4 regions of the Roseburia sp. AF22-2LB genome follow, and region 2 is predicted to be linked to each of the others. Evidence: predicted binding sites of a transcription regulator. Region 2 holds the regulator's gene; each other region holds the start of a gene.
The links. The regulator Rex, encoded in region 2, represses fermentation and respiration genes when NADH is low (regulators of the CRP and FNR family bind a similar motif). The targets are predictions, from matches to a motif close to ATTGTTAANTANTTAACAAT.
Positions count from the first base shown of each region.

Region 1: a site for Rex is predicted at 1,123-1,142, ahead of gap (type I glyceraldehyde-3-phosphate dehydrogenase). Genes of this name have one in related genera too.
Region 3: a site for Rex is predicted at 1,794-1,813, ahead of DWX96_RS08820 (enoyl-CoA hydratase-related protein). Genes of this name have one in related genera too.
Region 4: a site for Rex is predicted at 1,423-1,442, ahead of pflB (formate C-acetyltransferase). Genes of this name have one in related genera too.

Region 1 covers NZ_QTWM01000002.1:476,465-479,667, reverse strand. Annotated here, with positions in the region: gene DWX96_RS05045 (histidinol-phosphatase HisJ family protein) at 1-402, opposite strand, end outside; gene gap (type I glyceraldehyde-3-phosphate dehydrogenase) at 1,251-2,267, shown strand; gene DWX96_RS14535 (phosphoglycerate kinase) at 2,449-3,203, shown strand, end outside.
Region 2 covers NZ_QTWM01000007.1:125,445-128,647, reverse strand. Annotated here, with positions in the region: gene DWX96_RS10920 (ABC-F family ATP-binding cassette domain-containing protein) at 1-1,463, shown strand, start outside; gene DWX96_RS10915 (redox-sensing transcriptional repressor Rex) at 1,541-2,191, shown strand; gene DWX96_RS10910 (hypothetical protein) at 2,203-2,856, shown strand; gene DWX96_RS10905 (NAD(P)H-hydrate dehydratase) at 2,860-3,203, shown strand, end outside.
Region 3 covers NZ_QTWM01000005.1:47,570-50,772, forward strand. Annotated here, with positions in the region: gene proC (pyrroline-5-carboxylate reductase) at 82-900, opposite strand; gene DWX96_RS08820 (enoyl-CoA hydratase-related protein) at 982-1,776, opposite strand; gene DWX96_RS08825 (pyridoxal phosphate-dependent aminotransferase) at 2,468-3,203, shown strand, end outside.
Region 4 covers NZ_QTWM01000005.1:89,367-92,569, reverse strand. Annotated here, with positions in the region: gene pflB (formate C-acetyltransferase) at 1-1,299, opposite strand, end outside; ZMP/ZTP riboswitch at 1,494-1,573, opposite strand; gene DWX96_RS09035 (amino acid ABC transporter ATP-binding protein) at 1,657-2,397, opposite strand; gene DWX96_RS09030 (amino acid ABC transporter permease) at 2,387-3,073, opposite strand; gene DWX96_RS09025 (transporter substrate-binding domain-containing protein) at 3,094-3,203, opposite strand, start outside.

The sequences.
Region 1 (3,203 bases), on a different contig from region 2:
GTAAGCCTGCTGTTCGGTTTTTCCTTCAAAAAAGCGGGAGTAGTAAGGGTCTTTGCCGTGGATTACATGGGAAGAGCCGATGACAAAATCAAAGTCATATCGGCTTATCAGTTCCTGATGTTTCGCTGCAAGATGAGGCTGCAATCCAAGCTCAATGCCGGTCAGCACTTTTATTTTATCTTTGTATTGCTGGCCCAGCTTCTGGATAGTTGGGAAGTAGACCGGAGTGTCTAAGATAAATTCCGGTTCATCCTCCGGATGTTCTTTTGGATAATCATAATCCATATGGTCGGTAATGCAGATTCCGCCAAGTCCCAGTTCGATAGAGGCTTTAATCATGGATTCTGGTGAGGTCTCACTGTCGGTAGAAAAAGCAGTGTGCATATGTGTGTCCCAAAGCATAGTGTACTCCTTTCTGTGGGGTGTATGGCGGGTAAGGTTGTGCAGGTGGGGAACTGGATGAGAAAGCTTCTTCCCAAAAGCACCGGAACGTTTGTATGTAAGAAGCCGGCACTTCAACCTGCAGTATTTTTCTTTCTTTTATAATAAGCAGTCTTTCCAATGTTTGACAGTATACTGCATTTTGTCTGCCGGCATGCGGATACCGTGAACAGCGTCTGTTAGGGACTCGTAGAATTCCTTTTGCAACCCGGCAACGCTGGTACATGGATGTACCAGCGAGGCACAATCTGAATATGGATATGAATTTGTGCCGGTTGCCGCAAATCAAATATCTTTGCAGGAATTCTTAGAGTCCCTTCAGACAAAGTGTGGTATCCGCTGCTGGCAGACAAAAGCAGTATCCGGTCAAAGCAGCCGGAAAGACAGCCTAATTTCAAGAAAAATACTGCCCGTGAAGTGCTGCGGATTCTCACATCATAACCGCTCCAGTGTTTTCGGGAAGAAGCTTTCCTATTCCTTTCCCCTACATATTGCACAAACCTTACCCAGTGTTTACACATTTCTACTAAGAAAAATGTTACATTTTCACAAGTATAGTAAAATCTTTGTATATAATACACAGAATACTATAATAGAAATTTGACAATCTGTCAAAAGACAGTATGAAAAATGGAAAAGCTATTGTAACATTTGTTTGAAAATGAGAAAGAAGAAATAAAAATAGTGAAAAAATTAACAAAGTGATGGGAACTACTTGAACTTTCGACAAAAATTGGTTAGAATAATACCAGATTGGGTACAATCCCAAATAAAGATATTTTATATTAAATTTCTAGGAGGAATTAATAATGGCAGTAAGAGTAGCAATTAATGGATTCGGCCGTATTGGTCGTCTGGCATTCAGACAGATGTTTGGTGCTGAAGGATACGAAGTAGTAGCAATCAACGATTTAACAAGCCCTAAAATGTTAGCACACTTGTTAAAATATGATTCTTCTCAGGGTAAATATGAGCATGCTGATGAAGTATCCTGCACAGATGATTCTATCATCGTATGTGGAAAAGAAATCAAAATCTATGCATTCCCAGATGCAAACAACTGCCCATGGGGTGAATTAAAAGTTGACGTTGTATTAGAGTGTTCAGGTTTCTATACAAGCAAAGAAAAAGCACAGGCACACATCAATGCAGGTGCTCGTAAAGTTGTTATTTCTGCTCCAGCAGGTAATGACCTTCCTACAATCGTATACAACACAAACCATGAGACATTAAAAGCATCTGATACAATCATTTCAGCAGCTTCTTGTACAACAAACTGCTTAGCACCTATGGCTGATGCATTAAATAAATATGCTCCAATCCAGTCTGGTATCATGGTAACAATCCATGCTTACACAGGTGATCAGATGACTCTTGATGGACCACAGAGAAAAGGTGATTTAAGAAGATCTCGTGCAGCAGCAGTTAACATCGTTCCAAACAGCACTGGTGCAGCAAAAGCTATCGGACTTGTTATCCCAGAACTGAACGGAAAATTAATCGGATCTGCTCAGCGTGTTCCAACCCCTACAGGATCTACAACAATCTTAACAGCAGTTGTTAAGAAAGCTGGCGTTACAAAAGAAGATATCAATGCAGCTATGAAAGCAGCAGCTAATGAGTCCTTCGGATACAACGAAGACGAAATCGTATCTTCTGATATCGTTGGAATGAGATTCGGTTCTCTGTTCGATGCAACACAGACCATGGTTAACCAGGTATCTGATGATCTGTACGAAGTACAGGTTGTTTCTTGGTATGATAACGAGAACAGCTACACATCTCAGATGGTTCGTACAATCAAATACTTCAGCGAGTTAGCATAATTTACGAGAGAAACCCGCAAAGCGTGTTTCCCGTAGTTTAACGAACAATCACTGCACGGTAGACTACTTTTTTAAGCGACAGGCTGCCAGAGTGCAGATAAGACTCAGGAAAAGGGTCCGGTCTTTTAGGACCGGGCTCTTTCTTGCTATTAGAAATAAAATTTAAAGGAGACTACTTAATATGTCATTAAATAAAAAATCTATAGATGATATTAATGTAAAAGGACTTCGCGTTCTTTGCAGATGTGATTTCAACGTACCATTAAAAGAAGGAAAGATTACAGACGAGAACCGTCTGGTTGCAGCGCTTCCTACAATCAAGAAATTAATCGCTGATGGTGGAAAGGTTATCCTTTGCTCCCATTTAGGAAAAGTAAAAACAGAAGAAGACAAACAGACCAAAACTCTTGCACCAGTAGCAGCAAGACTTACAGAGTTATTAGGACAGGAAGTTAAATTCGTTGTTGACCCTGAAGTTGTTGGTGAGAACGTAAGAGCAGCAGTAGCAGCTATGAACGATGGCGATGTTATCTTACTTGAGAATACACGTTTCAGACCAGAAGAGACAAAGAACGGAGAAGCTTTCTCTAAAGACCTTGCTTCTATCTGTGATGTATTTGTAAATGATGCATTCGGAACAGCTCACAGAGCACATTGTTCTAACGTAGGTGTTGCACAGTTAGTTGACACTGCAGTAGTTGGATACTTAATGCAGAAAGAAATCGACTTCCTTGGAAATGCAGTAGAGAATCCGGTAAGACCATTCGTTGCAATCCTTGGTGGTGCAAAAGTTGCTGATAAATTAAATGTAATCAACAACTTACTTGAGAAATGTGATACCTTAATCATCGGTGGTGGTATGGCTTACACATTCTTAAAAGCAAAAGGATATGAAATCGGAATCTCTTTAGTAGATGATACTAAGATCGATTATTG
Region 2 (3,203 bases):
TGGTAACCAAGCCTGACATTATCATGCTCGACGAGCCGACCAACCACCTTGATATGGCATCGATTGCATGGCTGGAAAACTATCTTTTGAATTATAAAGGAGCCGTAATTATCGTAGCCCATGACCGTTATTTCTTAGACCGGATTGTTACGAAGGTAGTGGAAATATCCCGCCATACGGCAACGGTATTTCCGGGAAATTATACCGCATATGCGAGGCAGAAGGAAATACAGCGGGAAAGTCTTTTGCGACAGTATTATAACCAGCAGCGGGAAATCAAGCACCAGGAAGAAGTAATATCCAAGTTAAAATCCTTTAACCGGGAAAAGTCCATTAAGCGTGCGGAAAGCCGTGAGAAGGCATTGGATAAAATAGAACGTATTGAGAAGCCAATCGATGAAAAAACAGATATGCATATTACATTGGAGCCGGAAATTACCAGTGGAAATGATGTACTTTCGGTGAAAGGTCTTTCAAAATCTTACGAGCATAAACTGTTTTCAAACATTGATTTTCAGATTAAGCGAGGGGAAAAAGTTGCTTTAATCGGAAATAACGGTACCGGGAAAACCACCATTTTAAAGATAATCAATGGAATTGTAGACGCAGATGCCGGGGAGATAAAGCTTGGAAGCAATGTGGAAATCGGATATTACGATCAGGAGCATCAGAACTTAGACCCGGATAAGACGTTATTTGATGAAATTGCAGATGCTTATCCGAATCTGAAGGCAACGAAGATTCGAAATGTGTTAGCAGCATTTTTATTTACGGATGATGATGTGTTTAAGCGGATTCGTGATATCAGTGGTGGAGAAAGAGGCCGTGTTTCACTGGCAAAACTGATGTTATCCAATGCTAACTTCTTAATTTTAGACGAGCCGACCAACCACCTTGATATTATGTCGAAGGAAATTTTAGAGTCAGCCATCAATTCCTATACCGGAACGGTGCTTTATGTATCCCATGACCGTTATTTTATTAATAAAACTGCCAGCAGAATTCTTGATTTAAAGAATGAAACAATTTTAAATTATATTGGAAATTATGATTATTATCTGGAGAAAAAGGAAGTTCAGGAGTTGGCGGCATTTGGCACAGCTACACAGGAACGTGCAGAAAATTCAGCAGCAAAAGGAAATGTCATTGTTTCCGATGGAACTGGAGAAAATAATGGAACAGAGCAGATATCCGGCGGAGGAAAACAGAAGTTAAGCTGGGAAGAAATGAAGAAACAGCAGGCAGCAAAACGTAAGCTGGAAAACGAATTAAAGCGTACAGAAGATGAAATTGCTAAGAGAGAGGCAAAGATAGAAGCATTAAATGATGAACTGTCAAAGCCGGGGGTAGCATCAAATTCCTATGAATTAAACAAAATCCATGAGGAGCAGATGCAGGAAGAGGCAGCGCTGGAAGAACTCTATGCAAAATGGGAAGAATTAAGTTTACAGAAAGATTGTTAAAGTTGTAACACATTGACATCCTTTCGGCAAGAAACTATAATTATTGTAGGGTATTGAGAGCAGGAGGAACTGGCAGAATGAGCAAAGAAATATCACAGGCAGTAATTCGTAGAATGCCAAGATATTACCGATATCTGGGGGAACTTTTAGATGAAGGGGTAGAACGTATTTCATCGAATGAACTGAGTGCAAGAATGAAAGTGACCGCATCGCAGATCAGACAAGATTTAAATAATTTTGGTGGTTTTGGACAGCAGGGATATGGTTACAATGTACAATTTCTGTATGAAGAAATCGGAAAGATTATGGGATTAAATGAACAGCATAATATTATTATTATTGGAGCTGGTAACTTAGGACAGGCACTTGCCAATTATGTGAAGTTTGAAAAACTCGGCTTCGTCATAGTAGGATTGTTTGACGTGAATCCGGAGTTATGCGGAAAATCCATTCGTGGCAATAAAATCGAAATGATTGATAAACTGGAAGAATTTGTAAAGACACATAAGGTAGATATTGCTACACTGACTATGCCGAAAGAAAAGGCAGATGCTGTGGCAAACCAGCTGGTAAGCCTTGGTGTACATGCAATCTGGAATTTTGCCCATGTGGATCTGGAAGTGTTGGATGAAAATGTTGTAGTGGAAAATGTACATTTATCAGACAGCCTGATGCAGTTATCCTATAACATGACAAAGAACAAAAGGAAAAAGGAAACGCTGGAATAGAGGTGTTTTGCATGAAAGATGACAAGGAATTTCTGGAAGCATTAGAAAGCAGAAAAGTACCAATACTTGTATTGGATCAGAAATGGCACAGGCTTTTTGCTTTAAGCGGAAAAACCAGTGAAATCAAGCAGCTGGAAGAAAAGTTAAATCAGTTGTTAGAACAGCAGGGAAAGCTTAATAATGATTTGAAAGAACTGAAAAAGACAAAGAATCGGTTGATGAAAAGCATTGTTGTCAACATGGAAGGAACTCATGAGGAAAATGAGGGGGATATTTCTTCCAGAAAATTAGATGAAGACAAGAGACTGATTGATGAAGTCAATGTCAAAATGGAAGAAATTGAGGATGAATTAATTGAACTTCCACGAAATATAAACAGTGCAAATCAGGAACTTATGTTAGAAAGCATGCGTTACTGCTATGAGAGACTAAGACAGAACAGCAAAGAAGCAGATGAAATTACGGCCTGGATTGATAAGGTAAGGGTAGAACTTAAGAAAAATATCATCAAAAAACAGAACCGTGAAATCAACAACCGGCAGATTTATTCTTATATGCATGATATTTTTGGTGTGGATATTTTAAATATATTTGATCTGCGGCAGGAAGATGAAGACCGTCTGCAGGGAAAAAAAGCGGTGGAAAATGCGGACGAAAGGAATTAATTTATGGAATATCTTGTAAATTCCCGGGAAATGAAAACATGTGATACCAATACAATCGAACATTTTAAAGTGCCATCCATGGTTCTGATGGAGCGGGCAGCGCTTTCTGCGATAGAAGTAATACAGGAAAAAGAAATTTCATGTAACCGCGTGCTGGTAGTGTGTGGAACCGGAAATAACGGCGGCGATGGTATGGCAATTGCAAGGTTGTTATACTTATCCCACATTCCGGTTGAAGTATATCTCTATGGAAATAAAACACATTTTTCAAAGCAGGCAAAAGAACAGTATGAAATCTTGACATCATATGGTGTACCATTTATTGATGAAATGGAGGATGCAAATTC
Region 3 (3,203 bases), on a different contig from region 2:
AACAGTAAAGATAGAAAAGACCCCGGAAGAACGATTGTATTGTAAATTAGTTCTTCCGGGGTTTCTTATATGTCTTTAATATCAATCGGAGAGTTTGCTCATGGCACGGGATTTTTCAGAGCAGGCATTCTGGGCAGCAATTACGGTGCTGCGGAAGGAGCCTTCCTCTAATTTAGCCACAGCAGCAATGGTAGTTCCGGCCGGGGAGCAGACTGCATCCTTTAATTCGCCCGGATGTTTACCGGTCTCTAATACCATTTTAGCTGCACCAAGAACGGACTGGGCAGCAAATTTATAAGCCTGGGCACGCGGCATACCGTCATTAACAGCTGCGTCAGCCATTGCTTCAATAAACATATAGGCATAAGCCGGTGAGGAACCACTGACTCCGACTACGGCATCCATAAGACTTTCCGGTACAATTTCTGCTTTACCAAAGCTTTCAAAGAGAGAGACAACCATTTTGGTTTCTTCTTCTGTGATATGCTCATTTGGGGTAATGGCAGACATGGCTTCCTGAACCATAGCCGGTGTATTTGGCATGGTACGAACCAGTTTAATATCTTTGCTGAATAAAGATTCAATCCGTGAAATGGTCTGTCCGGCAGCAATGGCAACTATGATTTTGTCATCGGTAACACTGTCTTTGATTTCTTTGATGATTGTTTCATAAAGATATGGTTTTACAGCAAGAAAAATGATATCGGATTCTACAGCAACAGTCTCATTGTCTAAGGTGGTGCGGATACCATACTGCTCAGAAAGTGTATCCAGTGTGGCCTGGGTTTTCGCACTGGCAATCAGGTGGCTGGCAGGAACCAGACCGGAAGAGATAATTCCGCCAATCATGGCACGACCCATATTACCGCTTCCGATAAAACCAATTTTTTTATCTAACATGATGCATTCTCCTTTTATGAAAGGGGATATCCCAGATGCTACTGGAATATCCCCTTTGATATTGTCTAAGTATAAGTTCAATTAGAAATCTGTTAAGTCAGCGGCTCTTCTCTCTAAGAAAGCACTCATGCCTTCTTTTTTATCATGGGTAGAGCAGGTTACGCCAAACAGGTTAGCTTCCATTTCAACAGCATTCTTGATATCCATATCATATCCGTTGTTGATAGCAGCTTTTGCGATAGATACTGCATAGCTTCCTTTAGAGATAATTTTCTCTGCCATAGCTTTTGCGGTTGGCATTAATTCTTCTTTTGCAACAACTTTGTTTACAAGTCCGATGCGGTATGCTTCGTTTGCATCAATGTTATCGCAGGTGAAGATCATTTCTTTTGCACGTCCCATGCCAACAAGACGGGCAAGTCTCTGTGTACCACCGAATCCTGGGATGATTCCAAGACCACACTCAGGCTGTCCGAATACTGCGTTGTCAGAAGCAATACGGATATCACATGCCATAGAAATTTCGCATCCGCCACCTAAAGCGAATCCATTAACAGCAGCGATAGTTACCTGTCTCATATTCATTAATTTAAAGAATGGAACAGAAGCTTTCATACCGAATGCTCTTGCTTCAGCAGCAGAGAAGTTAACCATCTCAGCGATGTCAGCACCAGCAACGAAAGATTTGAATTCGTTACCTTTCTTATCAGCACCACCGGTTAAGATAACGACTTTGATATCGTCTCTTCCTTCAATTTCGGTAAGAACAGTGTTCAGTTCATCCAATGTTTCGGAATTCAATGCGTTTAATGCTGCAGGTCTGGTAATAGTAAGAACTGCAATTTCGTTTTCAACTGTTAAAGTTAAGTTGTTCATGAAATAGGACCCTCCTGATTGATAAATTATTAACAATGTTTCAATACTTATAATGGTATAACTTTTGGTGGGATTTGTCAATAAAAACTGGTATTTTACAGGGATTGTGCTACAATAGGAAAAGACTTGTCATGTGATTACGCAATGGTTTTTGTGAGAAAGCGGATTTTTGGAATTTTAAGCAGCTTTTCTATAGTCTTTTTAGAAATCAGAATGCCACAATTCTACAAAAGCGCTTTTTTCTCTTGGGATAATGCCTGTTTTTCCAATGTTTGACCGGATGCCTTCTAGGGTTCGCCTGAATACGGATATCATTTAGGTGCCTTGCTAGCAGCTCTTGGCATTTCTTTTGTCAACTGGCAATCCTGGCACATGGATGTGCCAGGAAGGCGCATTGGAGCACGGATGTGACTATGCGCCGGTTGCCGGAAAAACAGCTTTATAAGCAGAAATGCCTAGAGCTGCTTAAAGGTGCCTTAGATATCCGTAACAGGCGGACCCTAGAAGGCATCCGGTCAAAGCAGGCGGCAAAACAGACAACAATAAGAAAAAAGCACTTTTAAGAATTGTATACATTCTGCTTTCAACAAAAAATCTTATAGAAAAGCTGCTTAAAATTCGAAAACCACTGCTTCTAAAAAATAATTGCGTAATTACATGACAGGACTTGTACAAAGAGAGGTCAATGAAAATGAAAGATACAAAATCATACTTATCAAAAATCGTACAGGATATGCCGGATTCCGGAATCAAGGATTTCTTTGATGTGGCAAATACCATGGAAGGTGCACTTTCACTGGGTGTAGGCGAACCGGATTTCCCGACACCGGAGCATGTAAGAGAGGCAGCGATTGCTTCTATAAAAAAGGGGGATACCAAATACACCGATAACCGCGGAACGGTAGAACTGCGTGCAGCGGCAGCGGATTATCTGACAAAATTTGATTTGCATTATGATAAACAGGACGAAATACTGATTACTATGGGGGCCAGCGAAGGAATTGATTTAGCTCTTCGGACACTGGTGAATCCGGGGGAGGAAGTCTTAGTGGCAGAACCTTCCTACGTTTCCTATATTCCATGTATTGAATTATGTGGCGGTGTTCCGGTATCATTAAAATTAAGAGCGGAGAATAAATTCCGTCTGACCAGAGAACAGTTAGAGGAAAAGATAACGGAGAAATCCAAAGTCTTACTGATTTCCTATCCGAACAATCCGACCGGAGCCATTATGGAAAAGGAAGATTTAGAGGCAATCGCAGAAGTGGTAAAGGAACATGATTTGTTCGTGATTACCGATGAAATCTATGCAGAATTAACCTATGGAAAGAAACATGTTTCCATCGCATCCCTTCCGGGTATGTATGAGCACTGCGTTGTATTAAACGGATTTTCCAAAGCATTTGCCATGACCGGATGGCGTATGG
Region 4 (3,203 bases), on a different contig from region 2:
TGCAAGGTTTGCACGAGCGCCGAAGAACTGCATCTCTTTACCTGTCTGTGTAGCAGATACACAGCAGCAGATTGCATAATCATCGCCCCATACCGGTTTCATTGCATCATCGTTTTCATACTGGATTGAGCTTGTTTCAATCGAGATACGTGCTGCATAATCACGGAAGGTCTGTGGCAGTCTGGATGAATAGAATACAGTAAGATTTGGTTCCGGTGCCGGTCCCATATTCTCTAAAGTATGAAGGAAACGGAAGTCTGTCCTGGTTACCATGGAACGTCCGTCTACACCTGTTCCTGCTACATCAAGGGTTGCCCATACAGGGTCACCGGAGAATAACTGGTTATAAGAAGGAATACGTGCGAATTTAACCATACGAAGTTTCATTGTGAAATGGTCAATCAGCTCCTGAGCCTGCTGCTCAGTAAGAATTCCCTTATCCATATCTCTCTTAATATAAATATCAAGGAAAGTAGAAACACGTCCTACTGACATCGCTGCACCGTTCTGTGTCTTGATTGCTGCAAGGTATCCGAAGTATAACCACTGAACAGCCTCTTTTGCATTGGTTGCAGGTCTTGAAATATCATATCCGTAAATCTCAGCCAGTTTCTTCATGTCTTCCAGACATTTAATCTGCTCTGCAATTTCTTCTCTTAAACGGATGACATCATCTGTCATCTGTCCGCATCCGCAGTTGGCTTTGTCCTTCTTCTTCTCAGCGATTAAGTAATCCAGTCCGTATAATGCTACACGGCGGTAATCACCTACAATACGTCCACGACCGTAGGTATCCGGAAGACCTGTTAAAATCTTAGCATGACGAACCTTCATCATTTCCGGTGTATAAGCATCAAATACTGCTGTATTGTGTGTCTTATGATACTTGGTGAAAATTTCTTTTAATTTATCATTTACTTCATAACCGTAGGTCTCACATGCCTGAACAGCCATCTTGATTCCACCATATGGCATGAAAGCTCTCTTTAATGGTTTGTCAGTCTGAAGACCAACTACCTGCTCTAAATCTTTTAAGCTTTCATCGATATATCCCGGACCATAAGCTGTAATTCCGGTTACAACCTCTGTCTCCATATCAAGAACGCCGCCCTTGGCACGCTCTTCTTTCTGTAATTTCTGAAGTGCATCCCATAGCTTGTTGGTTGCATCTGTCGGCTCAGCTAAAAAGCTCTCATCTCCATCATATGGAGTGTAGTTGTCCTGAATGAACTGACGAACATTGATTTCTTCTTTCCAGAGACGTCCTTCGAATCCATCCCACTCTTTCATTTCAATCATTACGATATCCTCCTAAAAAAATGTATTCAGTATGAACACTGAATGGTTACTAAATTTACTGTCAACAGACTTTTTATTCATTGGTTTGAATTAGTCTTGTTTAACTGTAGTTAGTATATACTGACCGTTATTTTTTTGTCAATATCTTTTGGTGTTCAAAATAACATACAAAAAAAAACGAGCCAGTCCTCCAGGTTCATCGCCCAGACGGTCGGCTCGTTTTCGTTATACTTCATGTGGTTTTTCCACTTATCCGTCAGTCATATAACGGTTTTATCATAGACTATTTTTTTTCTGATTGCAATAGCTTATGAAAACTTTTTATCAACTATTTTTACCATTTTATCTGTTCTTTTCCTACAATACTTTGGAAAGGAAGTCGCAAAGACGCGGATTCTGTGGATTGGCAAAGAATTCTGCCGGTGTATTCTCTTCCTGAATCTGTCCTTCATTGATAAACATGACACGGCTTGCCACTTCTCTTGCAAATCCCATTTCGTGCGTTACCACTACCATGGTCATTCCGTCCTGTGCCAGTTCTTTCATAATTTCAAGAACTTCTCCTACCATTTCCGGATCCAGTGCGGAAGTCGGCTCGTCAAATAACATGACATCCGGATTCATTGCCAGTGCTCTTGCAATTGCAATACGCTGTTTCTGTCCACCGGAAAGCATTGCCGGATAAGTATCTGCTTTATCGGAAAGACCAACTCTCATCAAAAGCTCGTCCGCACGCTTAGAGGCCTCTTCCTTATTCATAAGTCCGGTCTGAACCGGTGCCAGCATGATATTTCCTTTTACGGTATAATTCGGGAACAGATTGAACTGCTGGAATACCATTCCAATCTTCTGACGCATCTTGTTGATGTCTACGGATTTATCCGTGATATCTGTTCCTTCAAAAGTAATCACACCGGAAGTCGGCTCCTCTAAAAGATTTAAGGAACGTAAGAATGTGGATTTACCACAACCGGATGGTCCGATGATGGCAACCACCTCTCCCTGGGCGATTTCTGTGGAGATACCATTTAATACATTTACATTTCCAAAGGATTTACACAAATCCTTTACTTCAATCAATACCTTCTTATCGCTCATTTGTTCTCAACCTCGTTTCCAGTTTATGTACACCAGCCGTTAAAATCATAACGATTATCAGGTAGATAATTGCAACACCGAACAATGGTAAGAACGGGTCATAGGTCTGGCTACGGATGATATCGCCACCCTTTGTCAGATCCGGGATTGCAATATATCCACTGATGGAAGTCTCTTTCAGTAAGGTAATAAACTCATTTGCCAGTGCCGGAAGTACATTCTTAAATGCCTGTGGCAGAATAATCAGACGCATGGTCTGCGAATAATTCAGTCCGAGGCTTCGTCCAGCTTCAAACTGTCCTTCGTCTACAGACATGATTCCGGAACGTACAATCTCTGCCACATAGGCAGCCGAATTCAAACCAAAAGCGATTACAGCCACTGCAATCTTATTATCGAGTGCAACCAGAATAATATAGTACATAATCAAAAGCTGTACCATCGTAGGGGTTCCACGCCATATGGTAAGATACACTTTACATATAAAATTCAAAACATTTAATCCACCATGTTTATCATGGGTGGAACGGATAATTGCGACTAAAAATCCAACCACAATACCCAGAAGTACTGCAAGCACTGCAATAAGCAGTGTATTGCCAAGGCCACGTAACAGATAAAGATATCTGTCTTTCTCTATAAAATCCTGTTGAAAGCTGCTTAAAAAATCGCTCAAGGTCTTTCCTCCTATACCGATTATTTATTTCTTACTACAATAACCTGGCTTGCTGTTGCATAAGTATCTGTAAAGTCAATGTTCTTAAGACGGTCTTCTGTTACAGTCATTCCTGCTGCACCAAAATCTG